2 linked regions of the Larkinella insperata genome follow. The main gene of each other region encodes a partner of the protein of the gene in region 2 in a complex. Links are inferred from orthologs where the notes say so. Each region holds a gene or a part of one and is shown on either strand. Other genes may lie near its edges.

Region 1 (7,999 bases), 4.3 Mb from region 2 along the record:
AGATCAAACGTCCGGAAATTGATGCGAAACTGATTGGTGAGACGATTGCTCAACAACTTCAGGCTCGTATTTCATACCGTCGGGCCATGAAGCAGGCGATTAGCTCGGCCATCCGGGTTGGCGCTCAAGGAATCAAAGTTCGCGTATCGGGTCGTCTGGGCGGTGCTGAAATGGCTCGTACAGAAGAATACAAAGAAGGTCGCGTACCGCTGCACACGCTGCGTGCGGATATCGACTACGCCATTTCAGAAGCTCAAACGATTTACGGCAAAATCGGAATCAAAGTTTGGGTTTTTAAAGGTGAGCTGTACGGTAAGCGGGATTTGTCACCAGCTGCTCAAATCACGGCTGCTCAATCGGAGCGCGGTGGCGAGCGGAGCGAACGCCGTGGCGATCGCGGAGATCGTCGTGGGGATCGCGGTGGTGATGGCGAGCGCAACGACCGTCGCCGGGGCCGGAACGATCAGAACCGGGGTGGTCAGCGTGGTGGTCAAGGCCAGGGCGGACGCAAGAGATAGTAAGAACATCGGGCGTCAGCTATAGCAGCGTCCTTTAGATACGACTAAAGATGTTACAACCAAAAAGAACCAAGTTTCGTAAGCAGCAGAAAGGCCGGGTTAAAGGCGTCGCCGGACGTGGTCACCAAATCGCTTTCGGATCGTTTGCCATCAAGTCGCTGGAACCCGGTTGGATTACAGCCCGTCAAATTGAAGCGGCTCGTATTTCCGTAACCCGCGCTATGAAACGAGAAGGCCAAGTATGGATTCGGATCTTCCCCGATAAAGTAATTACGAAAAAGCCTGCCGAAGTACGGATGGGTAAAGGGAAAGGTGCTCCCGAATATTGGGTAGCTACCATTAAGCCCGGTACGATTTTGTTTGAAGCAACCGGCGTACCGCTGGATGTGGCAAATGAGGCCCTGCGGTTAGCAGCACAAAAGCTGCCGATCAAAACAAGATTCGTTGTTCGTCGGGATTATCAAGAAACAGAAGGCTAACTCGGGAAAAGGTTGCCAGTTAAGGAATGAATCCCAAAACGGGCAACTACCAACAAAATTCAGTCATGAAAAAGAACGAGATTAAGTCGCTGACGGTTGAACAATTGAATGAGCAGGTAGCGGCTGAAAAAGATCGCTTGCAAAAGTTAAAGTTTGCGCACGCTATTTCGCCAATCGAAAACCCGTTGCGAATTCGCACAACGCGAAAACTGATTGCTCAATTACTGACCGAGCTGACTAGTAAACAAAAAGCCAGCTAATTTAACGGTATTGACTCATGGAGCAGCAAGGAAGAAATCTAAGAAAAGAAAGAATTGGTAAAGTGGTCAGCAACAAAATGGAAAAATCCATTACAGTTGCGGTCGATCGGAAAGTGCAGCACCCAATTTATGGGAAATTTATGCACCGTACGAAGAAGTTCATGGCCCACGACGAGAAAAATGAGTGCGGAATCGGAGATACCGTTCGCATTATGGAGACCCGTCCGTTGAGCAAGAACAAATGTTGGCGGTTAGTCGAAATCATTGAAAAGGCGAAGTAATCATGATCCAGCAAGAATCACGTTTGGGCGTAGCCGATAACAGCGGTGCCAAAGAAGTACTTTGCATCCGGGTACTGGGTGGAACCGGCAAGCGTTTCGCTACAGTTGGAGATAAAATTGTAGTGACGGTAAAACAGGCACTTTCTTCAAGTAACATGAAGAAAGGGACAGTTTCCAAAGCGGTAGTCGTTCGGACTAAGAAGGAGGTACGCCGGAAAGACGGGTCGTACATCCGGTTTGAAGATAACGCGGCTGTGCTGCTGAACAACAATGACGAGCCCCGGGGCACCCGCATTTTTGGGCCCGTAGCCCGTGAATTGCGCGAGAAGCAGTTTATGAAAATCGTTTCCTTAGCTCCAGAAGTATTGTAACTATGAAGAATGTAGCAGATAAACCTGCGAAGTTACACATCAAAAAAGGAGATACTGTCAAAGTTATTTCCGGTAACTCGAAGGGTCAAACCGGTACGATATTGCGCGTTTTGGTCGATAAACAACGCGCCGTGGTTGAAGGAGTGAATATGATCACCAAACACGTAAAACCATCGGCAGCCAACCCCCAGGGGAGTTTGGAAAAGCGTGAAGGAACAATTCACATCAGCAATCTGATGATCATTGATCCAACGACTAACGAACCTTCCCGGACTGGCCGCAAACTGAACGATAAAGGTAAGTTGCAACGATTCTCGAAGAAATCGGGTAATTTTATCTAATTTATTAGGAATCAGGAACGTATAACAAGGTACGAAAGTGGCAACTCCGAGACTGAAAGAGAAATATACGAACGAAATCGTGTCCCAACTGAAGGAAAAGTTTCAGTACAAAAGCATCATGCAGGTGCCGAAACTGTCCAAAATTGTTGTTAACAAGGGGATTGGGGCCGCCGTTGCAGATAAGAAATTAGTAGATGTAGGTGTAGATGAACTGACTATGATTACAGGTCAGAAGGCTGTACCGACGATTGCGAAAAAAGCCGTCTCTAACTTCAAACTGCGTGAAGGAATGCCGATCGGGGCGAAAGTTACCCTGCGCGGAGAAAAGATGTATGAGTTCCTGGATCGTCTGACCGCTGTTGCTCTACCGCGCGTTCGTGACTTCAAAGGAATCAGCGACAAGGGCTTCGATGGTCGTGGTAACTACACGTTCGGTGTTCAGGAGCAGATCATTTTTCCGGAAATTACGATCGACAAAGTGAATCGGATTTCAGGAATGGACATTACGTTCGTTACAACGGCGAACACGGATGAAGAAAGCTTTGCATTATTGAAAGCGTTGGGCATGCCCTTCGCCGGAGGTAAAAAATAACGCATAACGCGACTAAAAACATGGCAAAAGAATCCATCAAAGCAAGAGAGCGTAAGCGGATTGCCTTAGTTGCAAAGTACGCTACAAAGCGTGCTGCACTGAAAGCAGCTGGTGATTACGCCGGATTAGATAAACTGCCGAAAAACGCTTCTCCGGTGCGCCTGCACAATCGGTGTAAGTTGACAGGCCGCCCACGTGGGTATATGCGGAAGTTTGGTATCTCCCGCGTAACCTTCCGCGAAATGGCCTCGGCTGGTAAGATCCCGGGTGTAACAAAGTCAAGCTGGTAAGTTTTACGCTATCTAGCGATTATCAAAACAATTCCCTAATTTTGCAGGCCCGTTTGAAAAGGCTTGCAGTTACTAATCAGGAGGAAATGAATACTGATCCCATAGCAGATTATCTGACTCGCATCAGAAATGCGATCCGCGCCAAGCACCGGGTCGTCGAAATTCCTGCTTCCAATATAAAGAAGGAGATCACTAAGGTACTCTTTGATAAAGGCTTCATCCAGAACTACCGGTTCGATGAGACAGGCCCCCAAGGAAGTATCAAGATTGCGCTGAAGTATAATCCTGTAACGAAACAGCCAGCAATTGTTGACTTGCAGCGGGTAAGCCGTCCAGGTCTGCGTCAGTACAAAGGAGCTACGGACATTCCGCGCATCTTCAACGGCCTAGGTGTCGCCATCGTCTCTACTTCAAAAGGAGTTATGACGGACAAGGAAGCCCGGACGCTGAACGTAGGTGGTGAGGTATTGTGTTACGTATATTAATCAGAAACTATGTCACGCGTAGGTAATAAAATCATTGCACTGCCCGAGAAAGTATCAGTTTCGGTCGAGAACGGTAACACAGTTACGGTGAAAGGCCCGAAGGGAACACTGTCGCAGAGCATCAACCCGGACATCAAACTGGAAATCGCTGACGGCGAACTGAAAGTGGTTCGTCCCAATGATCAGAAGCGTTTTAAATCCCTACACGGATTGTATCGCGCTCTGGTAAACAACATGGTAACAGGCGTTAGCACGGGTTACCGGATTGAACTTGAAATTGTAGGGGTCGGTTACAAAGCTGTTGCCTCAAACAATATCCTTCAGTTGACTTTAGGTTATTCGCACGATATTTACGTTGCGATTCCGAATGAGCTGAATGTAACGGCTGTTACGGAGAAAGGGCAAAACCCGAAAGTGATTCTGGAAGGGATTGACAAGCAACTGATCGGTGATGTAGCCGCCAAGATTCGGTCCCTGCGTAAAGTGGAGCCGTACAAAGGTAAAGGTATCCGGTTTGTGGGCGAAGCAATCCGTCGTAAAGCTGGTAAATCTGCTTCTAAGAAATAAGCAGTAATAGGTGAACCATATAATAAGCACAGGCGAAAATGGCTGTCACAAAAGAAAGCAGGAGACTGCGCATTAAAAGACATATTCGGAATAAAGTATCCGGAACGGCAGATCAGCCGAGATTATCAGTGTTCCGGTCAAACTCCCGGATTTATGCTCAAATCATTGATGATGAGAAAGGCCACACGCTGGTGAGTGCATCTTCAATTGATATTAACGGCAAAGATAAAAAAGGCGTCAACGTTGACACGGCAAAACAAGTCGGACAAGCGTTGGCGGAGAAAGCAACTACCAACGGCATTACCAAGGTAGTTTTTGATCGGAACGGTTATTTGTATCATGGTAAGGTGAAAGCTTTGGCCGACGGTGCTAGAGAAGGCGGCCTTCAATTTTAAGCAAAACAATGGTAACCAGCACAAGACCTGCTAAAGTTAACGAATCAGACCTGAAGGAACGCGTGGTAGCTATCAATCGCGTTGCAAAGGTGGTGAAAGGTGGTCGGCGTTTTAGCTTTGCCGCTATTGTTGTCGTCGGTGACAGCAACGGTGTGGTTGGCTACGGCCTGGGCAAAGCAAACGAAGTAACGGATGCTATTGCTAAAGGAATTGAGGATGCGAAAAAGAACCTGGTACAGGTTCCTTTGCTGAAACATACAGTTCCTCACGAAATGGAAGGAAAATTCAGCGGTGGTTTTGTCCTGCTGAAACCTGCTTCAGCCGGTACAGGCGTTATTGCTGGTGGAGCTATGCGTGCCGTTCTGGAGAGCGCAGGTATCCGCGATGTATTGGCCAAATCAAAAGGTTCTTCCAATCCGCACAACGTAGTTAAAGCGACTATCGATGCGCTGCTGAAAATGCGGGCTCCGCATCAGGTGGCATTTCAGCGTGGAGTGAAGCTGAGTAAGGTTTTCAACGGATAAGCGTCCTTTATAACTGCAATAGAAATGGCACGGATTAAAATCACACAGGTTCGCAGCATCATTAAGCGGCCGAAAACACAGAAGCTAGCGATTCAGTCGCTGGGTCTGGGAAAAATCAACCGTAGCGTTTCATTGGAATACAATGACGCAGTCGGTGGAATCATCCGTAAAGTACAACATTTAATTAAAGTAGAAGAAATTTAATCTCATGAATCTGAATACGCTTAAACCTGCGCAAGGATCCGTCCGGGAGCGCAAGCGAGTAGGTCGAGGTACGGGTTCTGGCATGGGTGGCACGTCCACCCGTGGCCATAAAGGCGCCCAATCGCGTTCTGGTTACAGCGCGAAGAAAAACTTCGAAGGTGGTCAAATGCCCTTGCAACGCCGGGTGCCGAAATTTGGCTTTAAAAATATTAACCGGGTTGAGTATAAGCCAATTAACCTGGATACACTTCAGCAACTGATCGAAAAAGCTGGTGTTACTTCGATCGATGTTGATGTGTTGCTACAAAACGGTTTAGTCGGTAAAAACGACAAAATAAAAATTTTGAGCCGGGGCGAATTGTCTTCTGCAATCGAAGTAAAAGCACATAGCTTTTCGCAGAAAGCGATTGAGGTTATTGAGAAAGCAGGCGGTAAAGCAATTAAGCTCTAATCAGCTCGCTCGTTCGTAGTAGATTTAGCCAATATTTTTTCGTAAATTTGTTGACTTTTTTCGGACGAGCAGCTTGATACACTAATGAAACGATTAATCACAACCCTTCAGAATATTTTTTCGATTGAGGAACTGCGTACCCGCATTCTCAACACCTTGTTGTTTGTGACGGTTTTTCGCTTGGGCTCTCAGATCGTACTACCCGGTGTTGATCCGGATAGACTAAATCTGACTCCGCAAGGGTTGTTAGGTTTGGTAGATATTTTTGTGGGAGGAGCTTTTAGTAAAGCATCAATCTTTGCGCTGGGAATTATGCCATATATCTCGGCATCGATTGCCATACAGCTCCTAACGCTAGCATTACCTTACTTCCAAAAAATGCAGAAGGAAGGTGAGTCGGGTCGCAAACGGTTGAATCAAATCACCCGGGTGTTAACGATTTTCGTTACAGCTGCGCAGGCCATTACTTACTTGACTACGACCATTCCGAACGAAGCTGTGATGATCAATCCAACAACGTTTCGGATCGTGTCTGTGTTTATCCTGACCGGTGGCACCATTTTCTGTATGTGGTTAGGTGAGCGGATTACGGATAAGGGAATCGGTAACGGGATTTCCATGCTGATTATGATTGGCATTGTGTCTCGCTTTCCAGGCGCGGTTTACGGAGAAGCTTTATCCCGTGGATCGGGTGGTGCACTCCTCTTCGTCCTAGAGATTGTTGCTCTTTTCTTTGTTGTAATGGGCGCTGTTGTACTGACCCAGGCTGTTCGTCGGATACCCATTCAATATGCAAAACAAGTAGTTGGCAATAAAGTAGTGGGTGGTCAACGTCAATATTTACCACTGAAATTGAACGCTGCCGGTGTGATGCCCATCATTTTTGCTCAGGCTTTGATGTTCGTACCATCATTGGTTGCCTCTTTCTTCGCTGAGAAAAGTGATTTGGCGGGATCGGTACAGACGGTTTTCTCCGATTATACGTCTTGGCAGTACAATGTGCTGTTTGCCGTATTGATCATTGTCTTTACCTTTTTTTACACGGCAATTTCAGTCAACCCGAATCAGATCGCGGATGATATGAAACGGAGCGGAGGTTTTATCCCGGGTGTTAAACCTGGTTTTATGACCTCTGAATACATTGGACAGGTACTGGACCGGATTACCCTTCCAGGGGCATTGATGTTGGCAACAGTAGCTATATTACCTGCTATTGCTGCTCTGATGGGAATGACGCGAAATTTCTCGCAGTTCTTTGGAGGGACCTCCCTGCTAATTATGGTCGGTGTTGTGCTGGATACGTTGCAGCAAATAGAAAGTTATCTTTTGATGCGCCGTTACGAAGGCTTGATGAAGTCAGGACGTGTAACGGGCCGCACAGAAAGTGTAACCGCCTAAGGTAAGAAAATGATTTACCTGAAATCAGACGCCGAAATAGAGTTGATGAGAATCAGCGGCCAGGTTCTTGGTAAAGCTCATGCTGAAGTTGCTAAGCGGATTCGTCCGGGTGTAACGACGAAGGAATTGGATCGCGTGGCTGAAGAGTATATTCGTGATAACGGCGGTATTCCTTCCTTCAAAGGGTTTAACAATTTTCCGGCGTCCCTGTGTATCTCCGTGAATGAAACCGTTGTGCACGGATTTCCGAGCAAGTACGAACTAAAGGAAGGGGACATCATTTCGATTGATTGCGGAGTGAAACTTAACGGATACCATAGTGACAGCGCTTACACGTATCCTATTGGTGAAATTAGTCCAGAAGTCCGCGATTTGCTCGTCCGTACGAAGCAATCTTTGTACTACGGCATTGAGAAAGCTGTGGAAGGAAACCGGATTGGTGATATTGGATTTGCCGTACAAAGTTACGTAGAGAAGTTTGGTTATTCTGTTGTTCGAGAGTTAGTCGGTCATGGTCTTGGAAAAAGCCTGCACGAAAGCCCCGAAGTTCCCAACTACGGTAAACGAGGTCAAGGAATTAAGCTTAAAGAGGGGATGGTGCTGGCGATTGAGCCGATGGTGAACTTAGGAAAGAAAAACATCGTTCAGGAAAGAGACGGCTGGACCATTCGAACTGCTGACCGTAAGCCGTCTGCTCATTTTGAACATTCGGTAGCCATTCGAAAAGGAAAGCCGGAAATATTGACCACATTCCAATATATTGAAGAAGTAACGGCAAACACCAGTTTAATGGTTGAAGCCGCTGAAGCGACCATAATGTAACGAATGGCAAAACAGACATCC
Region 2 (7,858 bases):
CAACCTGGATTCGCTGAATGCTTACTCCAATTACTGGGAAGACGTGCGGGAGTGGTATTATCCGTTTGAGTCGGGCATGAAGGCCGGTAGCGCGGAAGTGTACGAGAACGAGATTCCGGGTGGGCAGTACTCAAACCTCAAGCCGCAGTCGATTGCGCTGGGCCTGGGTGATAAGTTTGAGACGTTGAAGAAAAATTACAGTACGGTCAATCAGATGTTTGGCGATATTGTAAAAGTAACTCCTTCGTCGAAAGTGGTTGGTGACATGGCCCTGTTCATGACGTCCAACAACCTGACGGCCGAGGATGTGATCAAAAAAGGCGCGTCGCTCTCGTTCCCGGAATCGGTGAAAGGCTTCTTCAAAGGCGAGCTGGGCCAGCCCTACGGTGGTTTCCCGAAAGAACTTCAGGAGGTTATCCTGAAGGGCGAGGAACCGATCACCGGGCGTCCGAACGAAAAGCTGCAACCGATTGATTTCGACGCCGACTTTAAAAAGTTTGAGGAGAAATTTCCGCAGAGCGAGGGCTTTCTGGATTATCTCTCGTACCAGATGTACCCGAAAGTGTACGAGGAATACTACAAAGCCGTTCAGGAGCACGGCGACGTGAGCATCATTCCAACCCCGGCTTTCCTGTACGGCCTGAAGGAAAACGAGGAAATTCTGATCGAAATCGACGAGGGTAAAAATATTCTGGTACGGCTTTCGTACGTATCGGAACCCGACAGCCACGGTATGCGCACGGTTACGTTCGAGCTGAACGGACAGAGCCGTCAGGTGCAGGTGCGCGATAAGTCGCTGAAGGTTGCCTATCAGGCCAACGCTAAGGTCAGCAAAGACGGGGACGTAGGGTCACCGTTGCAGGGCCGATTGACCAAAATCATAGTGAAGCCGGGCGATAAAGTCAATAAAAACCAGCCGCTCTTCGTAATTGAAGCCATGAAAATGGAGAGCATTGTGGCCGCACCCAAAGCCGGTACCGTTAAACAGGTGGTCTTGAAAGAAGGCACCGTAGTGGAACAGGACGACTGGGTTGTTGAACTGGAACTCTAATCCGAAAGGGGAGCCAACTTGGCTCCCCTTTTATTTTTTGTCCGAGTGCCCCAGCGGCTTTTCCGGGTTTACCACATCGCGAACCAGTTGCTTCAATTCCTTAATCTCGGGAAAACGACCTTCGACTTTCCGGTCAAAAATCTTCTGGCCATCAATCTCAACCGAAAACCGTCCGCTGATTTCCGATGGGTGGAGCAGTACGCCGTGGAGGTCGTCGGTAAAGGTGGTCAGCAGTTCCTGCGCCATCCAGGCCGAGCGCAGCATCCAGCCGCATTTGGGACAGTATTCAATCGTGATTGTCGGTTTCATTTTCTTCTGAGTTGGGGGTTTAATTTTTATGAACATCGCGGAAACGCAACACCTCGCCGGGCCGCTGCTCCTTTCCGTTGTCAAAACCACACGAAGAATTGAACTCCGTCGGATTCTGATAGGTTCCAAACAGCATGTGCCACCAGACAATATCGCCGTAATTAGTGGTGTGTTAATCCTACTAATGGTGAAACCGGTGCATTTCGGGCCGTTGAAAAAAGAGCCTACCCACCGGGGCAGCCAGTGCTGCCGGGGTAAGTCCTGCCGCCGAAGCGTTTGGCGCAGTGTCCTTGCCAGCGGTTCCGAAAAGGGTGCAGGCACCTGAGGCTTGTCAATAGGCTTCCCAAAGGAAAAATAGACCCAACGATCTGATTTTCAGTCAAAAATTGTAAAAGCCAATTCTTTCTTTTTACTTGGTTCACCAAACGCTGTATGTCATGGAAAATCAACCCTACAACAATCCGACGCCCCCACCACCACCTGGTAATTATCTAAGCCCGTCCGACGAACGGATGTGGGGAATGCTGGCTCATCTGAGCGCGCTGGCCGGTTTTCTCATTCCTTTCGGAAACATCATTGGACCCGTTGTGGTCTGGCAGATTCAGAAAGACAAATCGGCTTTTGTTGATTACCACGGCAAAGAGGCACTGAATTTTCAGATAACCATGACCATTGCCTTGGGTATCGCCCTTCTGCTGGTTATCCTCCTGATTGGCCTACCCATTCTCGTTGTTCTCGGTTTGGTCAGCGTCGTTTTTTCCATCCTGGCGGGCGTAAAAGCCAATAACGGCGAGTACTACAGGTATCCGTTCACCTTTCGTTTTATCCAATAAATAAGTTGGTAATCTTCAGTAAAGCTTGTTTCTTCGTTTTGTTGTTATCAACGCGACACTAAGCTACTTTCTGAATGATTCCGTCTCTTGATGCCCCGCCAATTGGTAGGCTTTCTGCTAACGGTTTGCCCGGCAGAGGTTTGCTGAAAGGCTTCCAACGATTTGCCAGTTTTCTGTTCTCCCTGTTTCTAATGCCGGATTTTGCCCAGGCCCAACAGCATCCGTGGGGCACCTGGTTTATTGGTTCCGTGCAGCTTCCGGCGCGCGAACGGGGTTGGGGCGGTTTCGTAGAAGGCCAGTTGCGTTCCAATTCGTTGTTTGATGAGGTAAATTACTACGAAGTAAAAGGAGGGATCAGCTATGACCTGGGACCGGCTTTTTCGGCGCTGGTGGCAACGGGTCGGTACCATACCTACAATTTCCGGGATCTGAACGATGGGCCCCAGATGCTCGAAACCCGGTTGTGGCAGCAGATAACGATGAGCCAGAACGTTGACCGGCTGAAGTTCGAACACCGCTACCGGATTGAACAGCGCTGGTTTGGCGAATCAACACCCGAGAACCTCGCCGTTCAGGGGCGGTATCGAAACCGGATCCGCTACCGCATGAACCTGATGATTCCGCTGAATGAGGAAACCATCAAGCCCAAAACCGTCTTTGTTTCGGTTTACGACGAACTTTTTCTGAACTACAAAGCCCCAAATCTGGAACGCAACCGGATTTATGCGGGCTTGGGCTACCAGCTCGATCTTAACTGGATTCTACAGGCCGGATGGGTAAATCAGTATGATCAGGCCCCGGTACGGCTTGGAAGTAAGAACAACGTCGTCCTATCGGTCATGTACCGGTTCCACCGCAAAAACGGCGAGCGTGATCGGCTACCTTCGCAAATGGACTGACGGCTTAAAACCACGGCCGACGGACCTTGAAGCTCTTCTTTAAACCACGAATCAGCAATAAGGCCCCCAGCAAACCAAAAATGATGGCTAGAACGCTGATGTGAAGAATGGCAAAAATAATGGCAACACCAATGACCGGAATCGAAGCTTTGAGCTGCCAGGGAATCCGCTGCCACCAGTTTAGCTTTTTGCGGGGCTTTAGCCCGAGAATTTCGCGCAGCGTCTTCTTCTGGCCGGGTTTGGGCCGGGGCTGCTGAGGGAGTGCGCCTGTCTCCGAAGAAGCGGTTGAGGAAGTATGGTTCAGGGAAGTCGTTGCCTGCTGTACCCGTTGCTGAACCGTCGGTAGGGGCGGAACCACGGCCGACGAAGCATAGGCTTCCGGTCGGTCGGGCTCTGACTGTGGTTTCTCCTGCACGAACTGAGTCCAGTCTTCCTCCCGAACCCCAACGGAGTCGGTGCCGGATACCGCCATCTGCGAATGGCCGGTCGACCGGAACGATTCAACGGGCATCGGCTGGTAGCGTGCGTAGGGACGGTGACAGGAAGCGGCAAACAGGCAACACAGAACGGCTAATGGAGCAGCGGTACTTTTTCTCATCAGGCTGGGTGAAGATACAGAATGCAAAACCTTTCATTACAACGTAAGCGGTCTGCCGGTTTATACTTTCCGAGTCAAAAAATATGGTAAAAAAAAGACCTATACGGTTTTTGAAGCCCTACAGGTCTAGCAATCAATGGTTTAAAAAGAGGTCTTTTCCGTCCGTTATTTGGCTGGCGTACCGCTCTGGGGCGCTGTAGCCGGGGCCGCTGGCTGCTGTTGAGCAGGCGTTTGCAGACCCGGGGTTGTTTTAGTCGCGGCTGCATCAACGTTTGCACTGTTGATGGTGGCTCCAACGGGGTTCCGATCAATGACAATAAAAGTAGAAAGTGTCAGGACCATAATAGCGATGGCGAGTCCCCAGGTAACCTGTTCCAGCAGATCGGTTGTTTTTTTAACACCCATCAACTGATTAGAACCAAGCCCACCGAATTCACCGGCGAGTCCGCCCCCTTTGGAATTTTGAATCAATACCACCAAAATCAGCAGTATCGTACAGATACAAATTAATACAATTATTGCCGTCAGCATTTTAGTTCGCCCTTGCGGTTATTTTGATATGCGTATTGGTTATTAATAAAGAAGTAACTTACTGATTCTGCGCAGCTTTTAGAGCCGCAATTTTATCCGCAAAATAAACCTTTTTTTCCGGATTTTTCAATATTAACTTCATGTAAATGTCAATGGCCCGGTCGGGCTTGCCCTGTTTGGCCAGGATTTTGGCAAATGCTTCGGTAACGGGTACCCCGGTGTTGACGGGCATACGGCGCGTGAGGTCCTCCTGCTCGGTCTGTTCATTCGAGTTCATCCGCGGGCGCTGAATGGACGGTTCGCGCTTGATAAAATCGTCGATGAGCTGCAACTGAAAGTTGCGTTGCGGGTCAGCCGGGGCCGTTTCTGTTTCTTTGGACCCCGTATCCTGCTGTTCGAGCGTGCTCTGGATGACGTTCTCGACCTGAAGCACCTCGTCAATAATCGGAAGTGACTTTTCAGCCTCACCGTCCGTGGCCGCTGCAACGTCGGCCGGTTTTTCGTGGGTCGTTATTGCATCGAAGCTTGCCGATTTGGCAAAATCAAAAATCGGATTCGAAAAATGGGTATGACTCTGTTCGGCTTTTCGCTTAAACAGCTCGTAGCTCTCTTTCTTGTAGTCGTCGGGAATGGGAACGTGCTTAAGTGACAATTCATTAAGACGGCTCAGCAGGTTATCCGACCACTGAAATTCGTTATCAATCAACTTGCGCAGCGCATTACGGCTCAGGGCGTGGGCGGCCGCTTGCCGAACGTGCTCAATGGCGTGACTCTTCTGATGAACCGAAGTGGCTTTGGCGGCCAGCAGATACAGGGACTGACAATACGGGAAAGCCGTCATGGCTTCCTTTAGTGGTTGTAAGTCAATCGGTAGCAACTCTTCCGGATGAGTTACCCAGAAAGAAAAAGTTTCTTTATCCAATTTGTTCATTGGAGTAGTAATCGGTAGGGGTGGTGGCGCTTGGTCAAATTTAACAAATTGTTACCAGTTTCCGGTTTATCCCAAGGAGTTAAAATTCGGCGGAAAAACTGGAACAAACCGGTTTCAAGAAACCGTATCTTACCAATCGGCGGCCGTTTTGTTAAAAATATCCAACACGAGCTGATCCTGAATCTTGGGCAACAGACGGCTTTCGTTCTGGGTGAGCGTCTGGTTGGCCGGAAAATCCTGGTAAAACGAGAAGGGCTGATCAAAGTTTTTGGTTTCGTCCTTCGCGTTGGAGAACCGGACCTGAACCGTTACCTGCAAGCGGTTTTGCGCAGCCTGATCGGCCGCCGTAGCCGCCACCGGCAGAACATCATATCCCGTAATGGAACCCTCCAGCACGATATCCCCGTTCGAAGGCACTACCTTAAGGTTAGTATATCGCTGATAATACTCTTTGAGCCGTTCGGTAAACTGCAGGGTTAAATTGGCGGGTCCCCCAGCCGCCGAAGTCGTAAAGGTATTCACCGTAACCGTCTTGATCGTTGGATCAAGCGTCGTTCCCGTAAACGAGTATTTCCCGCAGGAAAGCGTCAGGAAGGAAGAGTTAAGAAGTAAGAGTACCATCCAGCTCATCATTCTATACCTCTTCACCGCCGGGCGGCCCCGTTTTAACTCATACTTCCTAACTGAATCAGTCTTCTTCATCTATCTGATACTGTTTAATTTTTCGGTACAGGGTCCGTTCCGAAATGCCAAGGGCCTGGGCTGCGTATTTACGTTTGTTGTTGCTGCGTCGTAACGCTTTGACAATCATCTCTTTCTCTTTTTTCTCCAGCGACAGCGAATCGTCCTCCTCGGTTTCGTGCGTGATGTCTTCCACGGTTACTTCGCCGGGGGCATCGGTCGGGTCGTAATCGTCGACATCAACCATGTTGCTGGCGGGCAGCAAACGGGCCACGGCTTTTTCGGGTTCGGCCGGAAGGAAATCGCCGGATTGCAACGTGTCGAACAGTTCCTTGTTGTTTTTCAGGATCTCGTGTCCATTCTGCTCGTTTTTCAGCACATCCAGCACGAGCCGTTTCAGGTCGTTCATATCCCGGCGCATGTCAAACAGTACTTTGTAAAGCAGTTCGCGTTCGGAAAAGGAATTGGTGTCGCTGAAGGCACCCGGCAGAACCATAGGTGACTGAGCCGCCTGCGACGAAACGGGCGGGAGGTATTTGGCCAGCGTCTCGGCTTCAATCACTTTGTTGCTTTCCGACTCAAGAATGGAAATCTGCTCGGCAATATTTTTCAACTGGCGGATGTTACCCGGAAACGGATACCGCAACAGCATCAGTTTGGCGGCTTCCGACAGCTGGATGGGCTTAATCCGGTAGCGTTCGGCGAAGTCGGTCGTAAACTTCCGGAAGAGCAATTCGATGTCTTCCCCCCGTTCGCGCAGGGGCGGTACAAAAATCGGTACGGTATTCAGTCGGTAATACAAGTCTTCGCGGAACTTGCCCTGCTCAACGGCCGCCAGCAGGTTAACGTTTGTAGCCGCTACCACCCGAACATCGGTTTTCTGCACTTTCGACGAACCCACGCGGATAAACTCGCCGTTTTCGAGTACCCGCAGCAGCCGGGCCTGGGTACCCATCGGCATTTCGCCGATTTCATCCAGAAAAATGGTGCCGCCATTGGTGGTTTCAAAATACCCTTTGCGCTGATCGACGGCCCCCGTAAAAGAGCCTTTCTCGTGTCCAAACAGCTCAGAATCAATCGTTCCTTCCGGAATGGCTCCGCAGTTGATCGCAATAAACTGGCCGTGCTTGCGGCTGCTCAGGCTGTGAATGATTTTCGAAAATGATTCTTTCCCGCTTCCACTTTCGCCGGTTATCAAGACTGTTAAGTCAGTAGCAGCTACCTGAATGCCCACGTTGATGGCATAATTCAGGCTCGGCGCGTTACCGATGATGCCAAAACGCTGCTTAACCGACTGGACTTCTTTTAAATTCATGAGGTATGGAAAAGGGAAATACTTACACCGTGGTGCCCAGCAGCGTAGCCGCCGTGCAATCCGTCACCAGAACGTTGACATACTGGCCTTTCTGGTAGTCGCCTTTCGGGAAAACCACCATTTTGTTCTGGTCGTTGCGGCCACACAAAAACTCGTCGGAACGTTTGGATGGTCCTTCAACCAGCACGCGCTGAATTTTGCCAATGTGCCGCTGATTGCGTTCAAGCGACATATTCCGCTGAAGGGCGATGATTTCGTTCAGGCGCCGGATTTTGACGTCGTTTGGCACGTCGTCGGCGTATTTGCGGGCGGCCGGAGTACCGGGGCGTTCCGAGTAGGCAAACATGTAACCGTAGTCGTACCGGGCGTACTCCATCAGCGACAGCGTATCCTGGTGTTCTTCTTCGGTTTCGGAGCAGAAACCCGAAATCATGTCGTGCGAAATCCCGCAGTCTTCACCCAAAATAGCCCGGATGCGGTCGATTTTCTGAATGTACCAGGCGCGGTCGTACGTCCGGTTCATCAGCTTCAGAATCCGGTCGTTGCCGCTCTGGGCAGGCAGGTGAATGTAGTTACAGATGTTCTCGTGCTTCGCCATCGTGTACAGCACCTCGTCGGTGATGTCCTTGGGGTGCGAGGTCGAAAACCGTACGCGCAGTTCGGGGTCAACCAGCGCAACCCGTTCGAGCAGCTGGGCGAAGTTGACGTTC

What was found.
Region 1: the proteins of secG (region 2) and secY are in contact, whole or in part, in a crystal structure (PDB 5AWW), measured with the Thermus thermophilus proteins. The link is inferred for Larkinella insperata from one-to-one orthologs. Residues at the interface, in WP_223903268.1 of Thermus thermophilus: Tyr5, Ile9, Tyr12, Leu13, Ala16, Leu19, Val20, Val23, Leu24, Gln26, Glu27, Pro28, Gln30, Gly31, Ala32, Asp34, Leu35, Met36, Gly37, Gly38, Ser39, Ala40, Asp41, Leu42, Phe43, Ala45, Arg46, Val48, Tyr53, Thr56; in WP_096411648.1 of Thermus thermophilus: Leu14, Gln16, Arg17, Phe20, Ile34, Pro35, Pro37, Ile72, Arg108, Arg109, Asn112, Gln113, Arg116, Ile117, Ile120, Pro145, Gly146, Trp147, Phe152, Phe155, Val156, Val159, Thr160, Val162, Ala163, Gly164, Ala166, Leu167, Trp170, Glu173.

Annotation. Positions count from the first base shown.
Region 1 is NZ_CP110973.1:2,152,488-2,160,486, forward strand. What follows is about bases 5,100-7,999. They hold secY (preprotein translocase subunit SecY), read left to right. Parts: upstream 5,100-5,842; coding sequence 5,843-7,156; downstream 7,157-7,999. Other genes in these bases: rpsE (30S ribosomal protein S5), read left to right, coding at 5,100-5,103; rpmD (50S ribosomal protein L30), read left to right, coding at 5,128-5,307; rplO (50S ribosomal protein L15), read left to right, coding at 5,312-5,758; map (type I methionyl aminopeptidase), read left to right, coding at 7,166-7,978; infA (translation initiation factor IF-1), read left to right, coding at 7,982-7,999. Outside these bases: rpsC (30S ribosomal protein S3), read left to right, coding at 1-518; rplP (50S ribosomal protein L16), read left to right, coding at 569-997; rpmC (50S ribosomal protein L29), read left to right, coding at 1,063-1,257; rpsQ (30S ribosomal protein S17), read left to right, coding at 1,275-1,538; rplN (50S ribosomal protein L14), read left to right, coding at 1,541-1,909; rplX (50S ribosomal protein L24), read left to right, coding at 1,912-2,250; rplE (50S ribosomal protein L5), read left to right, coding at 2,288-2,842; rpsN (30S ribosomal protein S14), read left to right, coding at 2,863-3,132; rpsH (30S ribosomal protein S8), read left to right, coding at 3,219-3,617; rplF (50S ribosomal protein L6), read left to right, coding at 3,627-4,184; rplR (50S ribosomal protein L18), read left to right, coding at 4,223-4,579; more of rpsE, read left to right, coding at 4,588-5,099. UniProt on the Bacillus subtilis protein: The central subunit of the protein translocation channel SecYEG. Consists of two halves formed by TMs 1-5 and 6-10.
Region 2 is NZ_CP110973.1:6,409,806-6,417,663, reverse strand. What follows is about bases 2,539-5,297. They hold secG (preprotein translocase subunit SecG), read right to left. Parts: upstream 4,222-5,297; coding sequence 3,856-4,221; downstream 2,539-3,855. Other genes in these bases: OQ371_RS25805 (LptE family protein), read right to left, coding at 5,282-5,297; OQ371_RS25810 (DUF8458 domain-containing protein), read right to left, coding at 4,280-5,152; OQ371_RS25820 (hypothetical protein), read right to left, coding at 3,097-3,690; OQ371_RS25825 (DUF2490 domain-containing protein), read left to right, coding at 2,539-3,092. In the rest of the region: OQ371_RS25840 (pyruvate carboxylase), read left to right, coding at 1-1,051; OQ371_RS25835 (Rdx family protein), read right to left, coding at 1,082-1,360; OQ371_RS25830 (DUF4870 domain-containing protein), read left to right, coding at 1,798-2,193; more of OQ371_RS25825, read left to right, coding at 2,268-2,538; more of OQ371_RS25805, read right to left, coding at 5,298-5,773; OQ371_RS25800 (sigma-54 interaction domain-containing protein), read right to left, coding at 5,841-7,148; tRNA (N6-isopentenyl adenosine(37)-C2)-methylthiotransferase MiaB, read right to left, coding at 7,171-7,858. UniProt on the Bacillus subtilis protein: Involved in protein export. Participates in an early event of protein translocation.